3 regions of the Pseudogulbenkiania sp. FW507-F1 genome follow, and region 3 is predicted to be linked to each of the others. Evidence: predicted binding sites of a transcription regulator. Region 3 holds the regulator's gene; each other region holds the start of a gene.
The links. Region 3 encodes FNR, which switches genes on or off when oxygen is low (the NO sensors DNR and NnrR bind a similar motif). Its sites were predicted from a motif close to TTGATNNNNATCAA; they were not measured.
Positions count from the first base shown of each region.

Region 1 (10,000 bases), on a different contig from region 3:
GCATGAGGCTAACCGCGGTAGGCGCCGAGGGGGCGAGACGGGGGCGAGACGGGGTGGCAAGAGGCCCCGTTCCCGGAAGCCAAGCAGGCCACATCCCCGCCTGGGCTTCCGGTCTCGGTATCCGGGCTCAGCGCCGCCCGGGCTTGAACTGTCTGGGCTTGCCGCTGCCGGGCTGGCGGCGTTGGTCTTGCGGCGCGCGGCGGCCGTGGCGGCGGGTGTTCTGGGCCTGCAACAAGGCGTCGATCTTGTCGGAGGTGGACTGCATCAGCGTCTGCGCCATCTCGCCGTGCGGGAAGGTGTCGGCCATGCGGTAGCCCAGCCAGGCGTAGGCGGCGTAGAGCTTGCAGGTGTCTTCGAGGTATTGCAGTTCGTTGCGTCCGCCCATGCCTTCCATGCGCAACAGCGGCGCCTCGCGGCCGTCGGCGCGGTACTGCGCCCAGTCCTGCAGCGCGCGTTCCAGCATCGGGATCTTGGTCGATACCGGGCACAGGCTGAAGGTGAAGCGGTCGGCCAGCGTCAGCGGCAGGGCGTCGAGCCAGCGCGCCTTCTCGATCTGGTCTGCGAGGTTGGCAGGCAGGAAGAATTCGTCGTGCACGTTGATGTGCTTGGTGAACAGCTCCAGCAGCGCCTGCAGCTTGCTCTGGCCGGTGGCGGCGGCGATTTGCTGCAGGTAGTCGAGGCTGGGCGCGACGTAGAAGCCGGAGGCCGGCAGCGGCTCGGTCGTTTCCTTGAGCAGGTTGGCGATGATCTGGTGGGTATGGCTGTCGAGCCCGGCGACGTAGCCCGCCTCGTGCGCGCCGAAGCGGCCGGCACGCCCGGCGATCTGCTTGGCCAGCGCGGCCGGGATTTCGCCTTCGCTGTAGCCGTCCCACTTGCTGGCGGTGGTGAAGATGACGCGCCGCGCCGGGGTGTTGAGGCCCATGCCGATGGCGTCGGTGCCGACCACGATCTTGGTTTCGCCGTCGATGAAGCGTTCCGCCTGCGCCTGGCGCACTTCCGGCGACAGGTTGCCGTAGATCGCCGACACCGCGAAGCCCTGTTCGATGGCCTGGTCGCGCCAGTTGAGCACTTCGCGGCGCGAGAAGGCGATCAGCACGTCGCCCGCCTGCAGGTTCTTGAGCGAGCCCAGCGGTTTCTTTTCCATCACCAGCGGCGATTTGCGCTGCAGCTTCTTCACTTCCAGCGTGCCGCCGACGCGCTTGACCAGCGCCTCGATCGCCGGCTCGGCTTCCAGCGCGCCCAACAGGTACACGGTGCTGGCCGGCACGCCGCACACCGCGGCGGTCCAGGCGGCGCCGCGGTCGGGGTCGTCGAGCAGCTGGATTTCGTCGATCACCGCCACGTCGAGCGGACGGTTCGGGTTGAGCATCTCCACCGTGCTCGCCACGTGGGTGGCGTCCGGGTGCAGCTTGCGCTGTTCGCCGGTGATCAGGCTGACCGCCACGCCGGCGTCGAGCAGGCGCTGGTAGTTTTCCAGTGCCAACAGCCGCAGCGGGGCGAGATAGGCGCCGGTGCCGGCCTGGGCCAGGTGTTCCATCGCGGCGTGGGTCTTGCCGGAGTTGGTGGGGCCCAACACGGCGATGAAGTGGCGGCGCATGCTTTGCGCCAGCGTGAACGATTCCGGGTAGAGCGACAGGTTGACCGCGTTGCGGGTCTTTTCGGCCTGACGCGTGGCGGCGTGGCTGTCGCGCAGCGCGGCGATGCGATCGAGCGCCAGCGAGCAGCGCCGCTTCGCCAGTTCGTACTTGGCGAGAAAGGCCTGCAGCGCGCCGGTGGGGTCGAGCTCGTATTGTTCGGCCAACGTCAGCACGCGCTCGGCGCACTCGCGCACGTGCGCTTCCAGCCGGGCGCGCGTCGCGCTGTTCCAGCGTTCCTGCACCAACGCCAGGCGCGCTGCATCGTCGAGCTTGCGCCACTTGGCGGTCTTGCCGAGGAAGCCTTCGTCCGGCACCAGGTGATAAGGCACGCGGCGCGCGCCGACGAGGATGTCGCCGTGCACCGACAGGGCGTAGCTGCCGTCGGTGGTGACCAGTTTGGCCTGGTGGGTGTCGAGGTAGGCGTCGAGGGCGGTGATATCGGCGATATCGGTGGACGTGTCGGTCATGGAGCGGGGGAGGAAATGAGGCAAATGACCGGCATGATAGGGCAGGATGCCGTGCGCGAACAGTGCGTTGCAGCAAAAGCGTTGCAGGGCCCCGCGGACGACGTGCCAGCGCCGCCGCGGGGCAGGGTGGGTCAGCGCAGTACCACGGTACGGTTGCCGTTGAGGAACACGCGCCGTTCGAGGTGGAAGCGCACCGCGCGCGCCAGCGCCAGGCACTCCATGTCGCGCCCGGCGGCCAGCAGCTGCTCCGGGCGGTAGGCGTGGTCGACGCGCTCCACCACCTGCTCGATGATCGGGCCTTCGTCCAGATCGTCGGTGATGTAGTGGGCGGTGGCGCCGATCAGCTTGACGCCGCGTTCGTGCGCCTGGTGGTAGGGCTTGGCGCCCTTGAAACCGGGCAGGAAGGAATGGTGGATGTTGATGGCGCGTCCCGAGAGCTTCTTCGACATCTCCGGCGACAGCACCTGCATGTAGCGTGCCAGGATCACCAGCTCGGATTGGGTTTCTCGCACCAGTTCCAGCAGTGCCGCTTCCTGCTGCGGCTTGGTGTCGTGGGTGACCGGCAGGTGGTGGTAGGTCAGGCCGTGCGCGGCGGCGATCGGCGCCAGGTCGGCATGGTTGGAGACGATCGCGGTCACTTCCATGTCGAGGTCGCCCATCTTGCAGCGGTAGAGCAGGTCGTTCAGGCAGTGGTCGAGTTTCGACACCATGATCAGCACGCGCGGACGGGTGTGCGTGTCATGCAGCGTCCATTGCATGTCGTAGTGGCCAGCCATGTCGGCGAGGCCGGCTTCCAGTGCGGCGCGGTCGAAGCCGTCGCCGAGCGAGTGGAAGGTGCAGCGCACGAAGAAGCGCTGGGTGTCCTCGTCGTCGAACACCGCCAGCTCGTCGATATAGCAGTGGTGCGCGTCGAGCAGTTGCGTGGCGCGGGCGATCTGGCCCGGGGCGCTTTTACAGGTGAAGGCCAGGATGTATCTGAGTTGGGACTGGGACATGGTGGGTTTCTCGGTCACCGGCTGGCGGTGTGCCGCTCCTTTGGCTATCCGTTGATCGACGCGGTCGTTGGTCGGTTTGTTACCGACGACGCTGCTTCACCTTAGCGCGCGCGAAAAGGGGGCTCTGGCCGTCAGCCGCCAGGTTTTGTCGTTTTTTGGACATGGATTTTGGCGGGGCATGGCGAGGGTTTCGGCCAACCTTGGGTGCCTTGCCGAGGCTTTCAAGGGGGCGAGGGGATAAATATCGGGTAAATGATCTGGGTCAAGGGCGCTTTGTCGTAAATCGGCAAGTGATCGTCCTTTCCAGTCAATCGGAACGGGGCCGGCTCGCCAAGAATGAACTCACCTTGGCACCTCAAATACGGACCCGTCCCATGGCAAACCGTTACTCCCTCTGGAGCCTGTTGAAGAACGGGCTCAAACATAATGAAAGCTGGCAGCCGGCCTGGCGCAGTCCGCAGGCGAAGCCTCGCTACGACGTGATCATCGTCGGCGGCGGCGGCCATGGTCTGGCGACAGCTTATTACTTGGCCAAAAACCACGGCGTGAAGAATGTCGCGGTACTGGAAAAAGGCTATCTCGGCGGCGGCAACACCGCGCGCAATACCACCATCGTGCGTTCCAACTATCTGTGGGACGAGGCGGCGCAGTTGTACGAACACGCCATGAAACTGTGGGAAGGCCTGTCGCTGGATTTGAACTTCAACGTGATGTTCAGCCAGCGCGGGGTGATGAACCTCGGCCACACCTTGCAGGACATGCGCGACATCGAGCGCCGCGTCAACGCCAACAACCTGAACGGTATCGACGGCGTGGTGCTTTCGCCGAAGGAAATTCAGGACATCGTGCCGCTGATGGACATCAGCGCCAAGACGCGCTATCCGGTGATGGGCGCCAGCTACCAGCCGCGCGGCGGCGTGGCACGCCACGACGCGGTGGCCTGGGGCTTCGCCCGCGGCGCCAGCGAGCTGGGCGTCGACATCATCGAGCAGTGCGAAGTCATCGACATGATCATCGAAGACGGCCGCATCAAGGGCGTCAAGACCACCAAGGGCGACATCTTCGCCGACCGTGTCGGTTGTGTGGCCGCCGGCAACTCGACGCCGCTGGCCAAGATGGCCGGCGTGCGCCTGCCGCTGGAAAGCCACCCGCTGCAAGCGTTCGTGTCCGAATCGATGAAGCCGTGCCTGGACACGGTGGTGATGTCGAACGCTGTGCACGGCTACGTCAGCCAGTCCGACAAGGGCGAGCTGGTGATCGGCGCCGGTATCGACAGCTATCTCGGCTACGGCCAGCGCGGCAGCCCGCACGTGATCGAGCATACCGCGGCGGCGATCATCGAGCTGTTCCCCAGCTTCTCGCGCGTGCGCATGAACCGCCAGTGGGGCGGCATCGTGGACGTGGCGCCGGATGCCTGTCCGATCATCAGCAAGACCAAGGTCAAGGGCCTGTACTTCAACTGCGGTTGGGGCACCGGTGGCTTCAAGGCCACCCCGGGTTCGGGCTATGTGTTCGCGCACACCATCGCCAACGATGAGGCGCACCCGCTGAATAAGGCGTTCGCGCTCGACCGCTTCAATACCGGTCATCTGATTGACGAGCACGGCGCCGCCGGCGTTGCGCACTAAGGAGCCGCAGATGTTCCAGATTCATTGTCCGCACTGCGGGGCAACCCGCGAGGAAGAAGAATTCAGTTACGCTGGCGAGGCCTACATCCCCCGTCCGGCCAACCCGGAAGAGGCGACCGAAGCCGAATGGGGTGATTACCTGTTCATGCGCAAGAACACGCGCGGCTGGTTTTGGGAGCAATGGCAGCACACCGCCGGTTGCCGCAAGGTGTTTGCGGTCAAGCGCAACACCGTGAGCTATGAAATCGCCGGCACCTGGACGCTGGCCGCAGGCAAAGAGCTGTATCTGAAGGAGAGCGAAGCATGAGCGCTTACCGTGTCCACCGTAGCAGCCAGCGCATCAACGAAAAGGCGCCGCTGACCTTCCGCTTCGACGGCAAGAAATACCAGGCCTTCGCCGGCGACACGCTGGCCTCGGCCCTGATCGCCAACGGCGTGAAACTGATCGGCCGCAGCTTCAAGTACGGCCGCCCGCGCGGCATCGTCGGCCACGGCGCCGAAGAGCCGAACGCGCTGATCCAGCTCGAGACCGGGGCCCATACCGTACCGGACCTGAAAGCGACCCAGGTGGAGATGTACGAGGGGCTGTCCGCCACCACCACCACCGGCTTCCCGTCGCTCAACTTCGACCTGAAGGGGCTGGCCGGCCAGTTCAGCCGCTTCATGCCGCCCGGCTTCTACTACAAGACCTTCATGGGTCCGGCGAAAGCCTGGCCGTTTTATGAAGAGATCATCCGTAAGGCCGCCGGCTACGGCCGCGCTCCGGTCGATCCGGATCCGGAATTCTACGACCACCTGCACCACCACGTGGATGTGCTGGTGGTGGGCGGCGGCGCCTGCGGCCTGTGGGCCGCTACGCTGGCCGGCCGTGCCGGTCTCAAGACCCTGCTGGTCGACGAGCAGAGCGAAGCCGGCGGCTGGATGCTGTCTGATGCCCGCGCCGTGATCGACGGCAAGCCGGCGATGAAGTGGGTCAGTGAGCGCCTGGCCGAATTGAAGAGCCTGTCCAACGTCACCGTGCTGACCCGCACCACGGCGTTCGCCCACCACGAGCAGAACCTGGTGCAGGCGGTCGAGCTGGTGCAGGACCACCTGCCGATCGCGCAGCGCGTCGCCACCCTGCCGCGTCAGCGCCTGCACAAGATCCGCGCGCACCACGTGGTGCTGGCCACCGGCGCCATCGAGCGTCCGCTGGTCTACGGCAACAACGACCGCCCGGGCGTGCTCACCGCCGCCGCCGGCCAGACCTACCTGAACCGCTACGGCGTGGCGGTCGGGCGCAAGGTGCTGCTGCTCACCCATAACGACGCGTCGTACGACACCGCGCTGGACCTGGCCGAGGCCGGCAGCCGCGTGACCCTGATCGACACCCGTCAGCGCGGCGCCGCCGCCTGGCGCCTGGATGCGGCGAAGAAGGCCGGCGTCGAGCTGCTGCTCGGCTACGGTATCGCCGAGGTGCAGGGCGGCAAGGCCGCCAGCGGCGCCAAGCTGGTCAAGCTCGACCCGCACTGCCTGACCGTGACCGGCAAAGGCCCGACCCTGTCGGCCGACGCCATCCTGTCCTCCGGCGGCCTGACCTCGACCGTGCACCTGTTCTGCCACAACAACGGCCGCCCGTACTGGAACGAAGAACGCCTGTCCTTCGTCACCCCGGACGAAGGCCGCCAGGGTATCAGCGTGGCCGGCGCCATCACCGGCCGCTGGGGCCTGGGTGAGGCGCTGGCGCAGACGCACGCCTCGGTCAGCGCGATGCTGATCGGCTTCGGCCGTACGTCGTCCAGCACCTGCCCGGTCAGCGAAGACAAGGACATCCAGCCGACCCGCCGCGTGTTCCGTGTACCGGACGGCAAGCCGGAAGGGCACGGTGCCAAGGCGCTGGTCGACTTCCAGAACGACGTGGCCGCCGCCGACATCCATCTGGCCGTGCGCGAGAACTACCGCTCGATCGAACACGTCAAGCGCTACACCGCGCTGGGCTTCGGTACCGATCAGGGCAAGCTGTCCAACGTCAACGGCTTCGCCATCGCCGCCGAGGCGCTCGGCATGCCGATCTCGCAAGTGGGCACCACCACCTACCGTCCGGCCTACACCCCGGTGACCTTCGGTGCGCTGGCGGGCAGCCACGTCGGCGATACCTTCGACCCGCGCCGCTACACCGCGATGCAGTCGTCGCACGTCGCCCGCGGTGCGCTGTTCGAGACCGTCGGCCAGTGGATGCGCCCCTGGTACTTCCCCAAGGGCAACGAAACCATGCACCAGGCGGTGGACCGCGAGTGCCTGGCGACTCGAAATAGTGTTGGCGTGATGGACGCGTCGACCTTGGGCAAGATCGACATCAAGGGCCCGGACGCGCGCGAATTCCTCAACCGCATCTACTCCAACGCCTGGACCAAGCTCGACCCGGGCAAGTGCCGCTACGGCCTGATGCTGGACGAGAACGGCATGGTGATGGACGACGGTGTGACTGCCTGCATCGCCGACGACCACTTCTACATGACCACCACCACCGGCGGCGCCGCGCGTGTGCTGAACTGGCTGGAGCGCTGGCACCAGACCGAATGGCCGGAGCTGAAGGTGCGCTTCACCTCGGTCACCGACCACTGGAGCACCACCGCCGTGGTCGGCCCGAAGAGCCGTGCCGTGCTGCAGAAGCTCTCCAGCGACATCGACCTGTCCGCCGACACCTTCAAGTTCATGGACTGGCGTGAAGGCACCGTCGCCGGCGTGCCGGCCCGCGTGTGCCGCATCTCGTTCTCCGGCGAGCTGGCGTATGAAATCAACGTCGACGCCTGCTACGGCCACTACATCTGGGAACAGGTGATGGAAGCCGGCAAGGAGTTCGGCATCACGCCGTACGGCACCGAGACCATGCACGTGCTGCGTGCCGAGAAGGGCTTCATCATCGTGGGCCAGGACACCGACGGTTCGATGAGCCCGATCGACCTGAACATGGCCTGGGCGGTGGGCATGAAGAAGCCGTTCAGCTTCCTCGGCAAGCGTTCGCTGTCGCGTTCCGACACCTCGCGCTCCGACCGCAAGCAGCTGGTGGGCCTGTACACCGAAGACCCGAAGGTGGTGCTGGCCGAAGGCGCGCAGATCCTGTCGAGCCGCAACACGCAGGCGCCGGCCGACATGCAGGGCCACGTGACTTCCAGCTACCACAGCGCCTTCCTCGGCCGCTCCATCGCGATGGCGGTGCTCAAGGGCGGTCTGAAGCGCGAAGGCGACACGGTGTACGTGTGGGCGCATGGCAAGATGCACCCGGCCAAGGTGGTTTCCTCCGTATTCGTCGATCAAGAAGGGGTGCGTCAACATGCCTAACTTCCAACCCTACCTGCAATCGCCGCTGGTCAACTTCAACCTGCCGGCGCTGACGGTACCGGCCGACGCCAGCCAAAAGGTGCGCGCCAACGAACTGCCGCTCTTGGGCTACATCGTGTTGCGCGGCGACCTCTCCGACGCTGCCGTGGCCCAGGCCATCAGCCAGGCCACCGGCCTGGCGGTGCCCGCCGCCAGCCGCTTCAGCAGCGGTGAGGCCGGCGTGCTGATCTGGCAATCGCCGGACGAATGCCTGCTGATCACCGCCCGCGCTGCCGTGCCGGCGCTGCTGGCGGCCTGCGCCAAGCACTTCGACGGGCTGTTCGCCCAGGCGGTGGACAACAGCGGCGGCCTGACCACGGTCTACCTGTCCGGCGTCGAGCACGTCACGCTGCTGCGCCACCTCGGCGTGTACGACTTCGAATCGATCGAGGCGGGCGACGCGGCCAGCACGGTACTGGGCAAGGCCGGCGGACTGGTGTGCCGGGTGGACGGTGACGGCGTGTTCCTGGTGATCCGCCGCAGTTTCGCCGACTACCTGTGGCTGCTGATCACCAAGGCGGCGATACCGTACCGCTTCGCCGTGGCCAAGCTGCCCTCGGCCGGCAAGAGCCCGTTCCTGCGGCTGGTCGATGCGGGCAGTCCAAGCAAGCGCCCGGTGGCGGCCTGACCTTTTGAGTCGCTAACAAAACCCTCTTGGCGTTGTTGCGCGGCCTAGCCGTACTACTTGTACTGTCTGCGGCCGCGCGCCTAGCCAGGACCGTTGCACTGGGTTTTGTCGGCGACTCTAAGCTGGTGATGACGGCCGAGAAGTGGCCGGCTGGCCGTAACGTTTTGTTCCCGGTGGTTATTGCCATCCCTTCATGCCCCTACGGGGGCTTTTTCATTTCTCTTGTCGCGCCATGCCATGTCGGTCTGCGGCAAAAACCGGTCGCTGCTGCCGAGGTTGGCCGAAACCGCCTCGTGCACCATTTCTCAAGGCGGGTGAGGTGCCCGCGAGGAGAAAAAATGTCACTGCATAACGACAGCATCGTCATCGACGGCCTGATCATCGCCAAGTGGGAACGCTCGGTATTCGACGACATGCGCAAGGGTGGCCTCACCGCCGCCAACTGTACCGTGTCGGTGTGGGAGGGCTTCACCGATACCGTCGACAATATTGCCGAGATGAAGCAGAAGATTCGTGACTACAGCGACATCCTGTCGCTGGTACGCACCACCGAGGACATCCGCCAGGCCAAGCGCGACGGCAAGACCGGCATCATCCTGGGCTTCCAGAACGCCCACGCCTTCGAGGACAACATCGGCTACATCGAGGCCTTCGCCGACATGGGCGTGCGCGTGGTGCAGCTGTGCTACAACACGCAGAACCTGATCGGCACCGGCTGCTACGAGCGCGACGGCGGCCTGTCAGGCTTCGGCCGCGAGGTCATCGCCGAGATGAACCGCGTTGGCATCATGGTCGACCTGTCGCACGTCGGCAGCCACACCTCGAAAGAGGCCATCCTGGAATCCAAGAAGCCGGTGACCTACTCGCACTGCCTGCCGTCCGGCCTGAAGGAGCACCCGCGCAACAAGAGCGACGAGGAGCTCAAGTTCATCGCCGACCACGGCGGCTTCATCGGCGTCACCATGTTCCCGCCGTTCCTGAAGCGCGGCATCGAAGCCACGGTGGACGACTACGTCGAGGCGATGGATTACATCATCAACCTGGTGGGCGAGGACTGCGTCGGCTTCGGCACCGACTTCACCCAGGGCTACGACAAGGGCTTCTTCGACTGGATCACCCACGACAAGGGCCGTTACCGCCGCCTGACCAACTTCGGGACCATTTTGAATCCGGAAGGCATCCGCACCATCGGCGAGACGCCGAACCTGACCGTGGCGATGGAGAAGGCCGGCTGGGGCGAGCGCAAGATTCAGAAGGTGCTGGGCGAGAACTGGCTGCGCGTGTT
Region 1 is NZ_JBYSWM010000021.1:50,810-60,809, forward strand. It holds gene AC3WG5_RS14045 (helicase-related protein) at 128-2,104, opposite strand; gene purU (formyltetrahydrofolate deformylase) at 2,236-3,099, opposite strand; gene AC3WG5_RS14055 (sarcosine oxidase subunit beta family protein) at 3,474-4,727, shown strand; gene AC3WG5_RS14060 (sarcosine oxidase subunit delta) at 4,738-5,034, shown strand; gene AC3WG5_RS14065 (sarcosine oxidase subunit alpha family protein) at 5,031-8,048, shown strand; gene AC3WG5_RS14070 (sarcosine oxidase subunit gamma) at 8,041-8,715, shown strand; gene AC3WG5_RS14075 (dipeptidase) at 9,054-10,000, shown strand, end outside.
Region 1: AC3WG5_RS14055 (sarcosine oxidase subunit beta family protein) is a predicted target of FNR. The motif match lies at 3,352-3,365, and genes of this name have one in related genera.

Region 2 (10,000 bases), on a different contig from region 3:
CGCCGGAGCGGCTCGACGCCGTGGCGCACTACGTCAGCAGCCTGCCCGAGGTGAACCACAACTACGCCCGCGCGCATCATGTCAACTTGTGGTTCGTGGTCACCGCGTCCGACCGCAGTCGTGTCGCCGAAGTGCTGGCGCGCATCTACCTCGCCACCGGCATCAAGCCGCTCCACCTGCCGCTGCTCAAGGAATACCACATCGACCTGGGCTTCTCTTTCCTGCCCGGCGACCAGCCGCGCCCGCGCGAATGCCTGCAGGGAATGGGCTCGCTCAGCCTGAGCCAGTCTGAACGCCGCCTGGTCGGGGCGCTGGAAGACGGCCTGGCGCTCGAGCCGGAGCCGTATCGCCTGCTGGCGGAACGCGCCGGCCTGAGTCGCGAAGAAGTGCTGCACATCCTCACCGACTGGTGCGACAGCGGGGTGATCCGCCGCTTCGGCCTGGTGGTGCGCCACCGCGAGCTGGGCTACCATGCCAACGCCATGTGTGTGTGGCGCGTCGAGGACGAAGAAGAGCGCGACGACCTTGGCGTCAAGCTCGCCGCCGAGCAGGCGGTGACGCTGTGCTACGCCCGCCCGGCGCGCCCGCCGTTGTGGCCGTACAACCTGTTCTGCATGATCCACGCCCCGGACGCCCTGACCGTGCGCCAGACCGTGGACGAACTGCGCGCCCGCCACGACGTGATGCACCTGCCGCATTCGGTGCTGATCTCGACCCGCCGCTATACCCAGCGCGGTGCGCGCTACGGCTACCGTCATGACTGAACTGGACGGGATCGACCGGCGTCTCATCGACCAGCTGCAGGGCGGTTTTCCACTCAGCCCACGGCCGTTCGCCGAGGCTGCCGCGCCGCTCGGGATCACCGAAACCGAGTTGATCGCTCGTCTCAACCGCCTGTTGCAGCACCGCACCCTGACCCGCTTCGGTCCGCTGTTCCAGATCGAACGTATGGGTGGCGCCTTCGTGCTGGCCGCGCTGGCGGTACCGGAACAACGCTTCGACGAGGTGGCGGAGCAGGTCAACGCCCTGCCCGAAGTGGCGCACAACTACCGCCGCGAGCACCGCCTCAACATGTGGTTCGTGCTCGCCACCGAAACCCCGCAGGGCATCGCCGCCGTCACCGCCCGCATCGAAGCCGCCACCGGCCTCACCGTGCACGCTTTCCCCAAGGAGCGCGAATACTTCGTCGGCATGCGCTTCGCCGTCGGCGGCACGGCACCGGTGGGGCAGGGCGCGTCCCGCCCGGCGGACGCCGGCCCGGTGACGCTCGACGACCTCGACCGCGCCCTGGTCCGTGCCACCCAAGCCGGCCTGCCGCGCCTGCCCCGGCCCTATCACACCCTCGCCGAGGCGTTGGGCTGCGACGAGCACGACGTGCTGACGCGACTCGAGGCCATGCTGCACAACGGTGTCATCCGCCGCATCGGCGCCGTGCCCAACCACTACGCCATCGGCTACACCGCCAACGGCATGGCGGTGTTCGACGTGGCGGACGACGCCATCGACCTCCTTGGCGAACAACTCGGCGCCGACCCCGCCGTCTCCCACTGTTACCGCCGCCCCCGCGCCCTCCCGCACTGGCCCTACAACCTGTTCGCCATGGTCCACGGCGCCAGCCACGACCAGGTCCGCGCCGAGGTGGCGCGGCTGGTCAGCCAACTCGGCCCCGCTTGCCGCGCCCATGACATCCTGTTCTCCAGCCGGATATTGAAGAAGACTGGGCTGCGTATCTGAGCAAGAAGCGGCTCTCCATGCGCCGGCGCGATGTCGTGCGAGTACTTGGTGCCTGCTAGGCTGTGGCTTGGCGGCCTCTGCATCGGTCCCGGTTTCTGTCTCTAGTCCTAAACGTTGGCTTCGGGTTGCAAAGCGCGCCTGATTGCGGCCAAAGAGCATCCTGAAGTGTGCGCGCAACTGCCTTGCGGGACTGTCATTGGGCAACGTCTTTGTTTTATGATTAAGGAATAACCCATGCGGTGACGCCCGCCAGGCTAGGGGGCGCTCGCAGACAACTGCGGTAGCGACGTAAATAATTATGTCATTTGGGCCGCCGGTTTATAGTTGGGCCTCTTAACAATGGACACACCAATCCTAGTCGCTGTTATTTCAGCAGCCGCAAGTCTTGCGGTTGCGGCCGTTACGTTTTCTCTCACCAAGCGGAAGGAACGTGAGGCTGAATGGCGGAAACAGAAGTTAGAACACTATCGCGAATTTCTGGACGCTCTGAGCGGGGTGGTTGGTTCAGATTCAACGCCCGAAGGCCAACGTAGATGGGCCAGAGCTACAAACACTATCGGACTCGTTGCCTCGCAGCAGGTGCTCTTGGCGCTTCGACGGTTCCAGGATGCAATTGCGAAATCCAACCCGAATCATTCGGTGGAAGTGCATGACCGCGCGCTTAATCAACTCATGCTTGCTATCCGTGCCGATCTTGAAGTCACGCCCGCTGACGATCCGGCTACTTTCTCTTTTCGGCTTTGGTGCTCTGGCACAAATGACTAGAGGCCCAACCCATCATTCGGGTGGACCTGCGCGAACATGCTGCAATGCATCGACTTTATAAACCTTCGAAGGAAGATCTAGTCACGCTTGGCACCCCTAACGGCTTGCGGTCTTCTTAATATCGAACGTTAATTGCCATCAGTCATCTGAGTAGTCGAAAGGTCACCAAACCCATGCTGAAAATCCTCGGCAAGTCTTCCTCCATCAACGTGCGCAAGGTGCTATGGCTCTGCGAGGAGCTTGGGCTTCCTTACCAGCAGGAGCAGTATGGTTCGGGGTTCCAGGCAACCGACACCCCGGAATTCATGGCGCTCAACCCCAACGCCATGGTTCCCGTGTTGATCGATGATGACTTCGTGCTTTGGGAGTCGAATACCATCTGCCGCTACCTCGCGGGGCGGGAGCTGCGGTTCGACCTGCTGCCCGGTGCCCCCAGGGAGCGTGCGCTGGTCGAGAAGTGGATGGATTGGCAGGCCACCGAACTCAACAACTCGTGGCGCTACGCCTTCATGGCGCTGGTCCGGCGAAGCCCTGCGCATGCGGACCCGGAGGCGATTGAGGCCGGCGTAGCGGGCTGGAACCGTCACATGGCGATGGTCGAGGCGCAGTTGTCTCGCACCGGGGCGTACATCGCCGGCGCGTCGTTCACGCTCGCTGACATCGTCATCGGCTTGTCTACCCATCGCTGGTACATGACACCGATGCCGCGCCCGGCGTTGCCGGCGGTAGCGGCATACTACGAACGCCTGAGCGAGCGGCCCGGTTACCGGCTGCATGGGCGCAACGGCACGCCGTAGCCGCATGGCGGCTGGCCCCCATGAGGAGGCCTCCCGACCCGGTCAGCGCGTGCTCACCCTGCCGCCGTTACCCACTCTTGCCGCCCACGCCGGTTGAGCCACAGCGAGGCGAGGATCACGCCGCCGCCCAACGCCAGGCGCGGCAGGTCGGCGTCGCGGTTCCAGATCAGCACGTTGACCAGCAGCCCCGTCGGGACGTGCAGTTCGTTCAGGATCGCTAGGGTGCCGGCGCTGACTTCCACGCTGCCCTTCACCCACCAGTACATGCCGAGCGCGGTGGCGAACAGGCCCATCCACGCCAGCACGCCCCATTGTAGCGTCGTGTGTGGCAGGCGGCTGGCGTCGCCGAACAGCAGGAAGGACGGCAGCGCCAGCAGCAGCGCACCGAGGAAGAAGTGGCCGAAGTAGCGGTACAGCGGCTGCGGTACGGGGTGCTGTTGCTGCAGGCGGCGGCACAGCACCTGGCCGGCGGCAAAGGTGAGGTTGGCGAGCTGCAGCAGCAGGAAGCCGACCAGGTACTCGCCCGCCAGCGGCTGGAAGCGGATGATGACGCCGCCGCCCACGGCGACCACGGCGGCCAGCAGCGCCCAGCGGTTGAAGCGGTGCGCCAGCGCGTCGTCGAGCAGGGTGACGTAGATCGGCGTCATCACGGTGAACAGCAACACCTCCGGCACGGTCAGCACGCTGAAACTGCGGTACAGGCATAGGTAGGTGACGCCAAACTGCAGCGCCCCGGCGAGCCAGAAACCGCCGACGAGCCGGCCGGGCAGGCCGCGCCATTGCGTGAAGGGGATGAATACGGCGGCGGCGATCAGTACGCGCAGCAGCACGGCGAAATCGCTGTCCACCTGTCCGGCCAGGTATTGGCCGATCAGGCTGAAGGAAAAGGCCCATAGCAGGGTGACGGCAAGCAGGTAGCGCATCGGTCCGGAGGATCAGGCAGTGACGGGGTAGCGATGATAGGCCGCCGGCGGGGAATGCGCCATCGGCGGGGTGGGTTTTGGCGTTGATTGCCGCTTCATGGCGTTAGCTTCCGTCGTCACGGTTGGATGGCGCGGCGGGGGGCGTGGGGACGCCGTCCATGCCCGTCCGGCAGCGTGCCTCCCGTGCATGACGGATTTCCCTGCGAGGATGGAAAAGCACGATCTGCATCAAGCATCCGCGCGCGGGGAAGGCCCGGCCTCCGGTGGTTGACCATGGTCAATGCAGAATAGGGGGCGATGCCGTGAAATGACGCCAATGTCATTGACGGAGCCACCCCGATGCTGCGCCTCACCCCCTACCTGCAGTCCGTCGCCCATCCCGTGCCGCTGGTACCGCCGCGCCAGCCCACCGGGCCGGTGGTGATCTGGAACCTGATCCGGCGCTGCAACCTGACCTGCAAGCACTGTTATTCGGTGTCGGCCGATACCGTCTTCCCGGGCGAACTGTCCACCGCCGAGGTGTTCACCGTGATGGAGGATTTGCGGGCCTTCGGGGTGCCGGTGCTGATCCTCTCCGGTGGCGAGCCGCTGATGCGGCCGGATATCTACGACATCGGCCAGCGCGCCAAGCAGCTCGGTTTCTACGTCGGGCTGTCGAGCAACGGCACCCTGATCGACCGGGGCAACGTCGGGCGCATTGCCGCCGTGGGCTTCGACTACGTCGGCATCAGCCTCGACGGCCTGCGCGCCACCCACGACCGCTTCCGCCGCCTCGACGGCGCCTTCGACAGTTCGCTCGCGGCGCTCAGATTGTGTCGCGACGCCGGCATGAAGGTGGGCGTGCGCTACACCATGACCGAGGACAACGCCCACGACCTGCCGGCGCTGCTGCAGCTGGTGGACGACGAGGGCATCGACAAGTTCTATTTCTCGCACCTTAACTACGCCGGGCGCGGCAACAAGCACCGCGCCGACGACGCGCGCCATGCCCGCACGCGTTGGGCCATGGACTTGCTGATCGAGAGCTGCTGGCAGCACATCCAGGCCGGCCGGCCCAAGGATTTCGTCACCGGCAACAACGACGCCGACGGCGTCTACCTGCTGCAGTGGGTCGAACGCCATCACCCGACGTTGGCCGAAGACCTGCGCCGGCGCCTGGAGCAGTGGGGCGGCAACGCCTCCGGCGTCAACGTGGCCAATATCGACAACCTCGGCAACGTCCACCCCGACACCATGTGGTGGAAGATCGGCCTCGGCAACGTCAAGGAGCGGCCGTTCTCCGCGATCTGGCCGGATACCACGCACCCGCTGATGGCCGGCCTCAAGCAGCGTCCGCGCCCGGTTACCGGGCGCTGCGGCGCCTGCCGGCACCTGGCCATCTGCAACGGCAACACCCGGGTGCGCGCCTGGGAACTGACCGGCGACTTCTGGGCCGCCGATCCCGCCTGCTACCTCACCGACGCCGAGATCGGCGTGGCCGAGGGCGAGCATCCGCTGGCCGAGCTGACGCCGTACCCGCGCCGCCGCCGGGAGGTGCAGGCATGAAGGCGCTGCTTCCCCTGGCCCTGCTGGCGGCACTGGGCTCGCTCCAGCCGGCTTCGGCCAACCCTGCCGCGCTCTACCAGCAGCACTGCCAGAGTTGCCATGGCGACAACCGCATGGGGGCCATGGCGCCGGCGCTGCTGCCGCAGAGCCTGGAGCGCCTCAAGCCGGCCGATATTCTCGACACCATCCGCCACGGCCGCAGCGCCACCCAGATGCCGGCCTTCGCCGAGCGCCTGGCCGACGCCGACATCCAGGCGCTGGCGGGCTACCTGAAGACGGCGCCGGAACAGCCGGCGCGCTGGAGCGAGGCCGACACGGCCGCCTCGCGCGTGGTCTATGCCGATCCGGCACGCCTGCCGGCGAAGCCGGTGCACCGGGCCGACCCGCAGAACCTGTTCGTGGTGGTGGAAGCGGGCGACCATCACGTCTCGGTGCTGGATGGCGACACGCTCAGCCCGATCGCCCGTTTCCAGAGCCGTTTCGCGCTGCACGGCGGCCCCAAGTTCTCGCCGGACGGCCGCTTCGTCTATTTCGCCAGCCGCGACGGCTGGGTGACGCAGTATGACCTCTACACGCTGCAAAACGTCGCCGAGATCCGCGTCGGGCTCAATACCCGCAACGTCGCGGTGTCCAGCGACGGGCGCTGGGTGCTGGCCGGCAACACCCTGCCGGAAACGCTGGTGTTGCTCGACGCCAACGGTCTCAAGCCAGTCAAGACCATTGCCGTGCAGGACGCCGCCGGCAAGACCTCGCGCGTCTCGGCGGTGTACGACGCCGCCCCGCGCCATAGCTTCATCGTGGCGCTGAAGGACGTGCCGGAGCTGTGGGAAATTTCCTACGATCCGAAGGCGGCCAGGGTCTACCCCGGCCACGTGCACGATTACAAGATGGGCGAGGCGCTGAGCGTCGACGGCTTTCTCAACCCGCGCGTGACGCCGCTCGACCTGGTGCTGGACGATTTCTTCTTCGACCCGGCCTACCGCCACGTCATCGGCGCCTCGCGCGAAGGCCGGGCGCAGGTGATCAACCTCGACATCCGGCGCAAGGTGGCCGAGCTGCCGCTCGACGGCATGCCGCATCTGGGCTCCGGCATCGCCTTCGAAGAGGGCGGCCACCGCTACATGGCCACCCCCAATCTCAGCAGCGGCCGGGTGACGGTGATCGATCTCGACAGCTGGCAACGCGTCAAGGACATCCCGACGCTGGGGCCGGGCTTCTTCCTGCGCAGTCACGAAAACACCCCGTACGCCTGGGTCGACGCCATGATGGGGGCGAAGAAGGACACGCTGGCGATCATCGACAAACGCACCCTGGAAGTGGTGAAGACCATGACGCCGCGCCCGGGCAAAACCACCGCCCACGTCGAATTCACCCGCGATGGCCGTTACGCGCTGGTGAGCGTGATGGAGAACCCGGGCGAGCTGCTGGTGCTCGACGCCGCCACCTTCCGCGAAGTGAAGTCGTTGCCGATGGCCAAGCCGATCGGCAAGTACAACGTGTTCAACAAGGTGACCCGCTCCGAGGGCACCAGCCATTAAGCTTGCGAATAAATCTGCTGTGCACCCCCATCCCGGCCCTGCGATGCGCGCCGTACCCTTTGTACGGCTGTGCTTCTCGAACCAGCCTGGGGCCGCTCGCAACGATTTCTTTCGCAAGCTCGGATATATGTAGTGCGTAGAATGGGTGAAGGCGCTTCTGCCGCAACCCATCGCTGATGGGGGGCGCTGCGCTTCACTCCTCCTGCGGTTCTGGGAATCAGGCAAGGGAAGTGCGCTCGTCCGCCTGTCCCCGCCATTATCGAAGCGTCTTCAAACGGCTTCCGGGCTCTCGGCCTCCTAAGCCGTTTGGATGATCAGGGGTGTACTTCCGGTTCATGGTGCCGTGCTGGCGGAGCCGGTATGGTGGGCGCTGCTTGGCGCTTTACCTGCGCTTCCCACACCACCACCCCGTCGCACAGGAATAGCAGACCATGAGTCAGATCGATATCCGTTCGTTCTTGCGGCACCAGCCGCTGTTTCAAGAGTTATCGGACGGCCAGCTCTCGGCGCTGGTGCCGTGCACCCACGAGGTGCGCGGTCAGAAAGGCCAGATCATCTTCCAGAAGGGCGACCCGTGCGAGGGCATGTACCTGGTCGTCTACGGCCGGATCAAGCTGTCGATCTCGTCGGCGCAGGGCGCCGAGAAGGTGATCGAGATCATCCATCCGGGGCAGAGTTTCGCCGAGGCGGTGATGTTCCTTGGCAGGCCGTGCCCGGTGATGGCGCAGTTTCTCGAGGACGGCCTGCTGCTGCAGGTGGAGGCGCGCTCGATCTTTGCCGCCATCGCCCGCGATGCCGCCTTCGCCCATCGTCTGCTGGCCGGCCTCAGCCTGCGCCTGCACGGCCTGGTGCGCGACGTCGAGCGCTACTCGGTGGAAAACGCGCTGCAGCGCGTGATCGGCTACCTGCTGCAGGGCGAGGACCACCCCGGTCAGCCCAACCGCGTGGTGACGCTGCCAGTGAACAAGAACCTGATCGCCTCGCGCCTCAACCTGACGCCGGAAACCTTCTCGCGCGTGCTGCACCAGCTCTCCGACGCCGGCCTGGTGGCGGTCAACGGCCGCGAGATCACGCTGATCGATATGAACCGCCTGGCCGATTTCGGCAGCGTGGCGAGCTAGCGCTCCGTCTGTTGCTGGGTTGGCCGAAGGCCGGCCCGGCATCCCCTCGCCGCGACTTGTCGCCGGTCTGGCCATGCCCGCGCCGTCCGGCGCGGATTGGCCGTCGCTGTCTTCCGCCCGCGTCTCCTCCTAAAGTACTAGACCCTGCCGGCCTTAAGGGTATACCCGGCTAGCTCTTTTCCCTCGGCATATGCCCACGTTAGGTGAATGGGAATCCGCTGGCGCAAAGCGTACCTTTCATAGCGAGAAATCAGCTCACAACGAGGGGGCCAGCCATGGCGTCGCACAGTTACAAACAATACGCGGTACTCGTTTCCAGTACGGTGTCGTTCACCGTCTGTTTCATGATCTGGATGATGTTTGCGGTACTGGGGATACCGCTGAAGCAGCAGCTCGGCCTGAATGAAACCGAATTTGGCATCCTGGCTGCCACGCCAGTGTTGACCGGCTCGCTGATCCGCGTGCCGCTGGGTATCTGGACCGACCGTTTCGGCGGCCGCATCGTGTTGTTTTCACTGATGATCGCCACCATTATCCCAATCTACGCCATGCAGTTCGCCACCCAGTACTGGCAGTTCCTGGTGATCGGCCTGTTCGTCGGCCTGGCCGGTGGGTCGTTCTCGGTCGGCACGCCCTACGTGGCGCGCTGGTTCAAGAAAGAGCAGCAGGGGCTGGCGATGGGCGTGTTCGGCGCCGGTAACGCTGGTTCGGCCCTGACCAAGCTGGTGGCGCCGTCGATTGTCGCCGCCTGGGGCTGGAAGATGGTGCCGACGGTGTACGCCGTGATCATGCTGGTGGTGGCGCTGAGCTTCTGGCTGTTCAGCTATCACGATCCCAAGCACGTGGTGTCGTCCAAGGTATCGCTCAAGCAGCAGCTCGCCCTGATGAAGAACCCGGCGGTGCTGCGCTACTGTCAGTACTACTCGGTGGTGTTCGGTGGCTACGTTGCCCTGGCGCTGTGGATGATCCATTACTACGTCGGCGAATACGGCTTCGACATGAAGCACGCAGCCTTCCTGGCCGCCTGTTTCTCGCTGCCGGGCGGAGTGCTGCGCGCCTTCGGCGGCTGGCTCAGCGACAAGTGGGGGCCGTTCAAGGTGACCTGGGGCGTGATGTGGGTGTGCTGGGTGGTGTTCTTCCTGCTCTCGTATCCGCCGACCCAGATGGTGGTCAATACTATCAAGGGCCCGGTGTCGTTCGATGTCCGTCTGACCCCGACGCTGTTCACCGTACTGCTGTTCGTGGTCGGCGTGGCCATGGCGGTGGGCAAGGCCTCGGTGTTCAAGTTCATCTCCGAAGAGTTCCCCGACAACATCGGCGCGGTGTCCGGCGTGGTGGGCCTGGCGGGCGGTCTGGGCGGCTTCTTGCTGCCGATCCTGTTCGGCGCCCTGGTCGATCTGACCGGCGTGCGCTCCAGCTCCTTCATGCTGCTCTACGGCACCGTCTGCGTTAGCCTGATCTGGATGCACTGGTCGTTCAAGGCGGTCCGTCGCGCCGAAGAGGCGGGCGAGCTGGCCACCGTTAAATCCTGATATCGAATTTTAATGAAGGAGGGCTCCCCCTGGAGCCCTCTCCCT
Region 2 is NZ_JBYSWM010000028.1:19,466-29,465, forward strand. It holds gene ahbB (siroheme decarboxylase subunit beta) at 1-764, shown strand, start outside; gene ahbB (siroheme decarboxylase subunit beta) at 757-1,734, shown strand; gene AC3WG5_RS15825 (hypothetical protein) at 2,074-2,499, shown strand; gene AC3WG5_RS15830 (glutathione S-transferase family protein) at 2,673-3,296, shown strand; gene AC3WG5_RS15835 (DMT family transporter) at 3,350-4,219, opposite strand; gene nirJ (heme d1 biosynthesis radical SAM protein NirJ) at 4,559-5,764, shown strand; gene AC3WG5_RS15845 (cytochrome D1 domain-containing protein) at 5,761-7,302, shown strand; gene AC3WG5_RS15850 (Crp/Fnr family transcriptional regulator) at 7,734-8,423, shown strand; gene AC3WG5_RS15855 (MFS transporter) at 8,699-9,955, shown strand.
Region 2: nirJ (heme d1 biosynthesis radical SAM protein NirJ) is a predicted target of FNR. The motif match lies at 4,487-4,500, and genes of this name have one in related genera.

Region 3 (10,000 bases):
CATTCGTGTGGTGCTGGCGCGCCCCAGCCATCCGGGCAATATCGGATCGGCGGCGCGGGCGATGAAGACCATGGGGCTGTCGCGGCTCTACCTGGTCGAGCCCAAGACCTTCCCCAGCCCCGAGGCCGACACGCTGGCCTCCGGCGCGGTCGACCTGTTGCAGCAGGCGGTGGTGGTCGACACGTTGGCCGAAGCCTTGTCCGGCGTCACCGTGGCCTGCGCCCTGACCAGCCGCCGCCGCGAGCTGACCACGCCGCTCTCCACTCCGCGCGAAACCACGCCGGAGCTGGTGGCGCGCGCGCGCGACGGCGAACAAGTGGCGCTGGTGTTCGGCAACGAGACCTTCGGCCTGTCGATCGACGAGGTCGAGCTGTGCAACCGGCTGGTGACCATTCCCGGCAACCCCGAGTATTTCTCGCTCAACCTGGCGATGGCGGTACAGGTGATGACCTACGAGCTGTTCAGCCACACCGGCGTCGACGTCGATTACCTGCGTCCGGAAGGGGAGAGCGCGACGCGCGACGAGGTGGAGGGCTTCTGCGGCCACCTCGACCAGACCCTGGCCGATATCGGCTACTACGAGCGGCGCAACGGCGAGCGCCTGATGCGCCGCCTGCGTACCCTGTTCAACCGCGCCAACCTGCTGCGCGAGGAAATCGACATCCTGCGCGGCTTCCTCAAGCAGGTGCAGCGCGTGGCCCAGCGCGATGACGGCCGCCGCCAGCAGTAGCACTTTCTACCTGCCCTACGCGCACCCGGCGGTGCGCGACCTGGCCTTTCTACTGACGGCGCCGGCGCCGTGGCTGACCGGCGCCGACATTCTGCCCGAGCGCCTGCTGGGCGACGCCGGACCGGGACTGTTGGCCGAACTCGACCGCGCCCCGGCGGCGCTAGTGGCCTGGCTCGCCGCCCGTCCCACCACCCGCCTTGGTCGCTACGCCGAAAACCTGCTGGCGTTCTGGTTCGAGCTCGCGCCGCACATCGAGTGCGTGGCGGCCAATCTGCAGGTGCAGAATGGCGAGCTGCGCACCATTGGCGAATTCGACTTCCTGCTGCGCATCGACGGCGAGCCGTGGCACCTCGAAACCGCCAGCAAGTTCTACCTGATGCTGGGCGAAGGGCGCCATACCCTGGTCGGCCCCAGCCTGCGCGATGCCTGGGCGCTGAAGGCGGCCAAGTTGCAGGATCAGCTCGCGCTGTCGCGCCACGCGGCGGCGCAACCCTTGTTGCCGCCCGGCTTCGTCGGCTGCCGCACCGCGGCCAGGCTGGCGGGCTGGCTGTTCTATCCCCATGCCGTGCTGCTCGAGCCGCCGCTGGCCCCCGACCTCCTCACCGGCTGGGCGCGCCCGCTGCTGGCGCCGTGGCCGCGGCGCTCGCTGGCGTCGCGCTGGGTGTGGCTGCCGCGCTTGCGCTGGCTGGCGCCGGCGCGGGTGGACGAGGCCGAGACGCTGGACGAGGACGCGCTGCGCCGCCACCTGGCGGCGGCAGAGGCGCCACAGCTGGTGGCCGAGGTCTTGCCGTTGGGGGGCGGGGACTGGGAGGAAGTGGCGCGCGGTTTTGTCTGCCCGCCGAACTGGCCGCCGCCGGCGCGACTGGCCGAGTTGCTCGACACGGTGCAGGAACTGACCAATGGCAAGGCGGGAAGCGGGGGGCGCTGAACGCCATTCATGCCGCGGTGGCCGGTGGGCCGCCCGCTGACGCTAGGACCGCGGGGGCGCGGAAGGGCTCAGAACCTGTTTACGATCTGCTGCGCTTCGGCGATACGGCGTTAAAAACGACTTTGGAATGCTCATTTACTACTTGTAAACTCCGCATCCTCAGCTGTTTTTGCCTTGTCTCGCTCTAGCTCGCGAGATCGTAAACAGGTTCTCAGTGGTTCGGCGTCGGGTGGGCGTTGGCGCAGCCGGCGACCAACTGCTTGAGCTGCTCGGGCTGCTCCAGCTGGATGTGCTTGTGGTCCACCGCGATCCAGCCCTGCTGCTGGAACTTGGACAGGGTGCGGCTCACCGTCTCCAGCTTGAGCCCCAGGAAGCTGCCGATCTCCTCGCGGCTCATGCGCAGGATGAAGTCGTTGGCGGCGAAACCGCGTACCGTCAGGCGCTGCGACAGGTTGATGAGGAAGGCGGCCAGCCGTTCCTCCGCCTTCATATTGCCCAGCAGCATCATCACGTTGTGATCGCGCACGATCTCGCGGCTCATCAGCCGGTAGAAGTGGTGTTGCAGCGAGGGAATCTCCAGCGCCAGGTTCTGCATGCGGCTGAACGGCAGCTCGCACACCTCGCTGTCTTCCAGCGCGACGGCGTTGCAGCCGTGCACGTTGGCCGAAATCCCGTCCAGTCCCATCAGTTCGCCCGACATGTGAAAGCCGGTGACCTGCTCGCGCCCGTCCTGGCTGGAGATGCAGGTCTTGAAGAAACCGGTACGTACCGCGTACAGTGACTTGAAGCCCTCGCCGTTGCGAAACAGCGCTTCGCCACGTTTCAGGCGCCGGCTCTGGCGGATCACCGCATCCAGTCGCGTCATTTCCTCACGGTTCAGACCCAGGGGCAGACACAATTCGCGCAGCGTGCAGTTGGAGCAGGAGACCTTGAGGGCTTGCAGGGGAACAACAGTCGAGTCAGTCATGCGGCATGTCCGCTTCTGTTAAGTAAGCCTTGATGTTGGTCAAAGCGTTGGGCCTTGATGTCGGTCAAAGCGTTTCTGGGAGGTTTGCCGCAAATTTACCAGTCCACCACTGGTTTTTCCATCGCGAGACATCATGAACACCACCCACCCACCGTTTTCGCCCACACGTTGCGAGTTCGACCGCGCCCTGATTGCCCGTCTCGACGGCGCCGGCCCGCGTTATACCTCGTACCCGACCGCAGACCGCTTCACCGACGACTTCAGCGCCAAGGACTACCGTCACTGGCTGCAGCAGCGCAAGATCGGCGCCAACAGCCGTCCGATCTCGCTCTACGTGCATCTGCCGTTCTGCAATACCGTGTGCTATTACTGCGGCTGCAACAAGATCATCACCAAGGACAAGAGCCGCGCCGACCGCTACCTCGATTACCTGGAGAAGGAAGTCGGCCTGGTGGCCGACGTGCTGGGGCAGCGCGAAAAAGTGATCCAGCTGCACTTCGGCGGTGGCACCCCGACCTTCCTGTCGGATGAACAGCTGGAACGGCTGATGGGGATACTCCGGACCCGCTTCGAATTCTTGGCGGAGGGAGAATATTCCATTGAGATAGATCCGCGCAAGGTGACGCGCGACACCGTGCTGCATCTGGCGCGCCTGGGCTTCAACCGGATGAGTGTCGGGGTGCAGGATTTCGAGCCGCGCGTGCAGCAGGCGGTCAACCGCATCCAGAGCGAAGAAGAGACGCGCGTGGTGATCGACGCCGCGCGCGAGGCCGGCTTCCGCTCGGTAAGCGTCGATCTGATCTACGGCCTGCCGCTGCAGACCCAGGAGTCGGTGGCGGCCACGGTCGACAAGGTCATCGCCATGGGGCCGGACCGCATCGCGCTCTATAACTACGCCCATCTGCCGACGGTGTTCATGCCGCAGCGGCGCATCAACGAGGCCGACCTGCCGCTGCCGCCGGTCAAGCTCGACATCCTGCAGCACTCGGTGGAACAGCTGGCCGCCGCCGGCTACGTGTTCATCGGCATGGACCACTTCGCCAAGCCGGAGGACGACCTCACCGTGGCGCTGCGCCAGGGCCGGCTGCAGCGCAATTTCCAGGGCTACTCCACGCACGCCGACTGCGACATGATCGGCTTCGGCGTGTCCTCCATCGGCAAGGTCGGCCCCTGTTACAGCCAGAACGAGAAGGATCTCGAGAGCTACTACGCCGCACTCGACGAAAACCGCCTGCCGGTGCTGCGCGGCATGGTGCTGGACGGCGACGACATCCTGCGCCGCTCCATCATCCAGGCGCTGATGTGCCGCTTCGCGCTGTCGGTGGAAGCCATCGAGCAGGTGCACGGCATCAACTTCGCCGAGTACTTTGCCGCCGAGATGCCGGCCATCCGCGAGTTCCAGCAGCAGGGCCTGCTCACTTTCGACGGCGACTTCCTGATGGTTGAGCCCAAAGGCCGCTTCCTGATCCGCAACATCGCCATGGCTTTCGACCGCCACCTGCGCGAGCGCCAGACCAAGGCGCGCTACTCGCGCACCATCTGATCCTTTCCCTTCCCGCCACGGCCGCCTTGCGGTCGTGGCGCGCTCTTGCCGCGGCTCTTCGTTGCGCCGCGACGACGTCGCCCCGTGTCAGCCGATGCGCCGCCACAGCCGCATCGTGCTTTTTCTCCCGACTTCCGCACCGTGCTCTTGCAGCCAGGCCTGCGCCCGCTCGCGCCCGGCGGCAAACAACTGCTGCACCAGGCCGTGATGCGGCGTGAGCTTGCTCAGGCTGTCGAGCGCGCCGGTGGTAGCGTCCGCATCGATATGGTGCAGGCGCAGCTGGCGCAGGTGTCGCTCCAGGCGGCCCAGGCCGAACAGACTTCTGCCGGCTTCGCGCTTGGCGATGGCCAGCCCTTGCAACTCGGTATGCAGCGACGAGCCGAAGCTGATGTCGTTGAGGCGGCGCTCGACCGCGCCGGCACGCCCAGGCGTCTCCTCCCACTGTTGCGGCACCAGCGTCACCAGCACGATATCGCGGGCGCGCCCCTGGTAGGCCAGCGGAAACAGCGGCGGGTTGGCGGTGAGGCCGCCGTCCCAGTAGGCTTCGCCGTCGATGTGTACGGTGTGGTGCAGCTGCGGCAGGCAGGCGGAAGCCAGCAGGTGCTCCACGCTCAGCTCGTGGGCATGGAACAGCTTGAGGCGTCCGCTGTTGACGTGGGTCGCGGCGATGAACAGCTGGATCGGGGTGGTGCGCAGCCGGGCGAAGTCGATGCTGCTGGCGATCAGCTCGCGCAGCGGGTTGTAGTCGAACGGGTTGAGCTGGTCCGAGGTCAGGAAGTGCGACAGCTGCAGCAGCCCTTGCAGCGCCACGGGCGGGGCGTGCGCCGCCGGCCAGGGGTAGAGCGCCGACAGCCGTTGCCAGAACTGTCCCAGCGCCTCGCGCGCGCCGTCGTAACCACCCTCCATCCAGCCGTAGGCCAGCAGCGCCGCGTTCATGGCGCCGGCACTGGCGCCGCTCAGCGCGGCGGGGTGATAGCGGCGTGTTTCCAGCAGCCTGTCCAGTACGCCCCAGGTAAAGGCGCCGTGCGCGCCGCCGCCTTGCAAGGCCAAGGCGATCTCAGTGGTCTTCATGGGTGTTCCCTTTCTCGAAGAAGCCAGCCTGCTACAGGCTAGAGCCGTTCTGTTGCGGGGATGTGTTGCCGGGGAATCTGCAACGCTGGGTGAGAGGTGGCGGGGCCGCTCAGGTGGCCATGGCATGACGCCGACCCGGTTTAGGCAAGCAAACTTCCGGCCATGTTCCGCAGAGGGGGCGATGTGTGGGGGATGCCGGCAGGGCAAAGTACGGCGGCAGACGTGGCCAGGCCGTCCCGGGCGATCGCCGCGGCCCGGTGGCGGGGAGAGCACAGGGCCAGAGCGGCCGATGGAGGGCGGGGAGAGCGGTGTCCAGTGCGGTGTCGCGCGGAGCGGCGCCGTGCCAGCGTCGAACCACCGGATAGGGCGGCGGAGGGCGTTAGGAGACGGTGCCCGGCTCCAGCGGACGGGGCCGGCGGTGCAGGCGGACGATGGCCTCGCCGGTCGGCGCGGCGACGGCGGAGGCCAGCGTGAAGCGGTTGAGCGCCTCGAAGAAGGCGGTGAGGCCGACGTCCAGCGCCGACTTGAGCTGGCAGCCGCTGCGCAGCGCGCAGGGCGGCTCGGCGCAGTCGATCAGGTCACTCATGCCTTCCAGGGTGCGGATGACGTCGCCCAGCCGGTAGTGATCGGCCGGGCGCGCCAGCGCCAGCCCGCCGCCCTTGCCTCGGGTGGTGACCAGCCAGCCCTGCTGCGCCATGAAGTGCACTACCTTGACCAGGTGGTTGCGCGACACGGCGAAGCGCTCGGCGATTTCCGGGATGGTGACCGGGGTGTCGCGTTCGCGGTGGGTCAGGTACATCAATACCCTGAGGCCGAGGTCGGTGAAGCGGGTCAACTGCATGATTCGTTCTGTCTCGAGTGATGCGGGCAGGATACCCCTCCCACCCGCGCGGCACAATCAGCCGGCTATGGTATGCGAGCCGAACACTTCGTAGTGGATGCGCCCGCCGTCCACCCCGGCCGCCAGCAGCCAGTCGCGCTGCGCCAGCATGAACGCCAAGGGGCCGCACAGGTAGTAGTCGGCATCCGGCAGCAGTACCTGCTCGCGCACAGCGCCCAGGTCGACGCGGCCTTGCTGGTCGTAGTCTTCGCCCAGGCGGTCTTCGGCACCCACTTCTTCGTAGAACACCACCTTGCTGACATTGTCGCATTCCGCCGCCAGCTGGTTGACGTGGCGCTTCATGGCGTGCACCGCACCGTTGCGACAGCCGTGGACGAAGGCGACGCGGCGCGGGCTTCGCGTCAGCACCAGATGGTTGAGCATGGCGAGCATCGGCGTCACGCCAACCCCGCCGCTGATCAGCACGACCGGGGTGCTGCGTTCTTCGTGCAGGAAGAAGTCGCCACCCGGCGGGGCCAGTTCGAGCTGGTCGCCTTCGTGCACGGTGTCGTGCAGCAGGTTGGAGATGCGTCCGGCCGGGGTGCTACCGTTGCCGGGTTCGCGCTTGACCGAGATGCGCAGGTAATCCTGGCCCGGTGCGTCCGACAGGCTGTACTGGCGCGGCTGCAGCAACCCCAGTTCCGGCACGAAACGCTTCAGCGTGATGTACTGGCCGGGACGGAAGCCGGGCACCGCGCCCTTGTCGGACGGGGAGAGGTAGAACGAGGTGATCTCACTGCTTTCCGCCACCTTGCGGGTGACGGTGAAGCTGCGCACGCCGGACCAGCCGCCGCGGCTCAGCGCGCCGTCGGTGTAGAGCTGTTGTTCCGCCCCGATCAGCAGGTCGGCAAGCTGGCCGTAGGCCAGGCGCCAGGCTTCCAGCAACTCGTCGCTGGCGGCTTCGCCCAGTACTTCGCTGATCGAGGACAGCAGGTGATGGCCGACGATCGGATAGTGCTCAGCACGGATGCCCAGGCCGACGTGCTTGTGGGCGATGCGCATTACCACCGGCGCCAGGACCGAAGGATCGTCGATGTGTTCGGCGTAGCCCAGTACCGCCAGCGCCAGCGCCTGCTGCTGCTGGCCGGCCTCCTGTTTGGCCTGGTTGAACACGTGCTTGAGTTCCGGGTTGTGGCTGAACATGCGGCGGTAGAAATGGCTGGTCAGGGCGACGCCGTGTTCGCGCAGAACCGGTACGGTGGCTTTGACGAGTTCGCGGTGCTGGCTGCTGAGCATGTGAAGTCCTTATAAGTTGTCAAAAAAATACATCTTATCGGCGATACCTATATCAGCATGTTCTGATACTAGACGCGCCGCCACTAAAGATGTATCAATAGTACATGTTTAAAAAGGGTGCTGTCACCTGGCACGTGCAGCGCCGTCGGCAAAAGGTGCGAATCATGCAACAAGGAATGGAACGTATTGCCCTGGTCACCATGCTGGTGTCGTTGTCGGTGTTCAGCGTCGGGGTCTACACCGCCTATTTCCGCGAAGCGGAGGTGGCGATGCCGCTGCTGATCGCCGCGCACCTGTCGCTGACGGTGGCGGCCGGCCTGTTCAAGGTGGGGGCGGTGGTGCTGATGGCCTGCCGCAAGGCGCGGCGGACGGCGTGACGAGGTTGGCCGAAGGGCTTCGGCCAACCTTGGGGATTTACTGGCGCGCGGTGCGCACGTTGGCCGGCGCCGGCTCTCCGCCATTGCTGCGGAAGGGATTGATGTCGAGGCCGCCGCGCCGGGTATAGCGCGCGTACACGGTGAGTTGCTGCGGCTGGCAGGCGCGCAGCACGTCGGTGAAGATGCGCTCCACGCACTGCTCGTGGAACTCGTTGTGCTGGCGGAAGCCGATCAGGTAGCGCAACAGGCTCTCGCGTTCGATGCGCGGTCCGATGTAATGGATCTGCACGCTGCCCCAGTCTGGCTGGCCGGTCACCAGGCAGTTCGACTTCAGCAGGTTGGAGCACAGCGTCTCGCTGACGATGTGCGACAGATCGGCCGAAAGCCGTGCTGGATCGGGGTGATAGTCGCTGACCTCGATGTCGAGGTCGTCGATGTACTCGCCGGCCAGCTCGTCGATCCGTTCTCGTGCAAAATCCTGCGGACTCGTCAGGCTGACGGCGACCGGGCCACCGGCCGCGCGCGACAAGTCCAGCGCGAGTTGGGCCTGCAATTGCGCCATGCTGTCGAGCCGGGTCTGGTTGTAACTGTTCAGGTAGAGCTTGAACGACTTCGACTCGATCAGGTTCGGGGTGTCGGCCGGGATACGGAAGGTGGCGATCGCCACCTGCGGCTTGCCGCGGGCGTTGAGCCACGACAGCTCGTAGCCGGTCCAGATGTCGACGCCGGCAAACGGCAGCGCCGAGCCGTCCACGCCGATCTCGTCGCGCTTTTGCTGGCGCGGAATCGGGAACAGCAGCTCCGGCGCGTACTGGTCCTGGTACTGCACGGTCTTGCCGAGCGGCGACTGTTCGGGGGTCTTGGTGTTACTCGCCATCGTCTCGTTACTTTCCTTTTCCGGACAGGGCCGGCCTTGGCCCTGTCCTGTTGCTCAGTGCTCGCGGCGCATGAAATCGCTGGGTCGGAAACCCTGCGCGAACAGCAGGCCGAAATACATCGCCACCCCGGCCATGATGATGGCCGACAGCCAGCCCACGCGCTGCCACGAGTGGCCGTGCCAGTTGATTGGCAGCCACAGTGCCGCCACCAGCAGCGCCGCCATGCCGCCCACCGCCACGCCCAGGCGCAGCAGGAAGGAGCGCCAGCCCGGCTGCGGTTCATACACCCCCTGCTTGATCAGCAGGTAGAGCAGCAGCCCAGCGTTGAGGCAGGCGCCCAGCCCGATCGACAGCGCCAGCCCCGCGTGTTTGAGCGGAAACACGAAGGCCAGGTTCATCAGCTGGGTCAGGAACAGGGTGACGATGGCGATCTTCACCGGCGTCTTGATGTTCTGGCGCGCGTAGAAGCCGGGCGCCAGCACCTTCACCAGGATCAGCCCCAACAGGCCGATGGCGTAGGCGATCAGGGCGCGCTGCGTCATCAGCGCGTCGTGCGCCGAGAACTTGCCGTACATGAACAGCGTCGCGATCAAGGGTTGCGACAGTACCGCCAGACCGACCGTGGCCGGCACCGCCAGCAGCAGCGACAGGCGCATGCCCCAGTCCAGCAGCTTGGAGTAGTCGTCGGCGGAATTGTTGGCGGCGTGCTTGGACAGCGACGGCAGCAGGATGGTGCCGAGCGCCACGCCCAGCACCCCGGTGGGGAATTCCATCAGACGGTCGGCGTAGTACATCCACGACACGCTGCCGGAGGCCAGGAAGGAGGCGAAGATGGTGTTGATCACCAGCGAAATCTGTGCGATCGACACGCCGAAAATCGCCGGCCCCATCTGGCGGATGATGCGCCATACCGCGGCGTCTTTCAGCGCCAGGCGCGGCCACGGCAGCATGCCCACCTGCTTCAGGTAGGGCAACTGGTAGGCGAGCTGCAGAATGCCGCCAATGAACACCGCCCACGCCAGCACCAGCACCGGCGGGTGGAAGTAGGGAGCCAGCAGCAGGGCGCACAGGATGAACGAAATATTCAGGAAGGTCGGCGTGAACGCCGGCACCGAGAAGCGGTTCCAGGTGTTGAGCACGCTGCCGGCCAGCGACGACAGCGAAATGAACAGGATATAAGGGAAGGTGATGCGCAGCAGCTCGACGGTCAGGTCGAACTTGCCGGTATCGTTGGCGAAGCCGGGCGCCGAGATCCAGATGATCCACGGCGCGGCCAGCATGCCGAGCGCCGTCACCACCAGCAGCACCAGCGCCAGCATGCCGGACACCGCGGCGAGAAAGTGCCGCGTCTCGTCCTCGCCGCGCTGCTGCTTGTATTCCGCCAGCACCG
Region 3 is NZ_JBYSWM010000007.1:149,393-159,392, reverse strand. It holds gene AC3WG5_RS06745 (RNA methyltransferase) at 1-730, shown strand, start outside; gene AC3WG5_RS06740 (DUF1853 family protein) at 708-1,658, shown strand; gene fnr (fumarate/nitrate reduction transcriptional regulator Fnr) at 1,870-2,625, opposite strand; gene hemN (oxygen-independent coproporphyrinogen III oxidase) at 2,759-4,168, shown strand; gene AC3WG5_RS06725 (patatin-like phospholipase family protein) at 4,256-5,239, opposite strand; gene AC3WG5_RS06720 (RrF2 family transcriptional regulator) at 5,619-6,080, opposite strand; gene hmpA (NO-inducible flavohemoprotein) at 6,138-7,355, opposite strand; gene AC3WG5_RS06710 (hypothetical protein) at 7,520-7,732, shown strand; gene queF (NADPH-dependent 7-cyano-7-deazaguanine reductase QueF) at 7,770-8,609, opposite strand; gene murJ (murein biosynthesis integral membrane protein MurJ) at 8,664-10,000, opposite strand, start outside.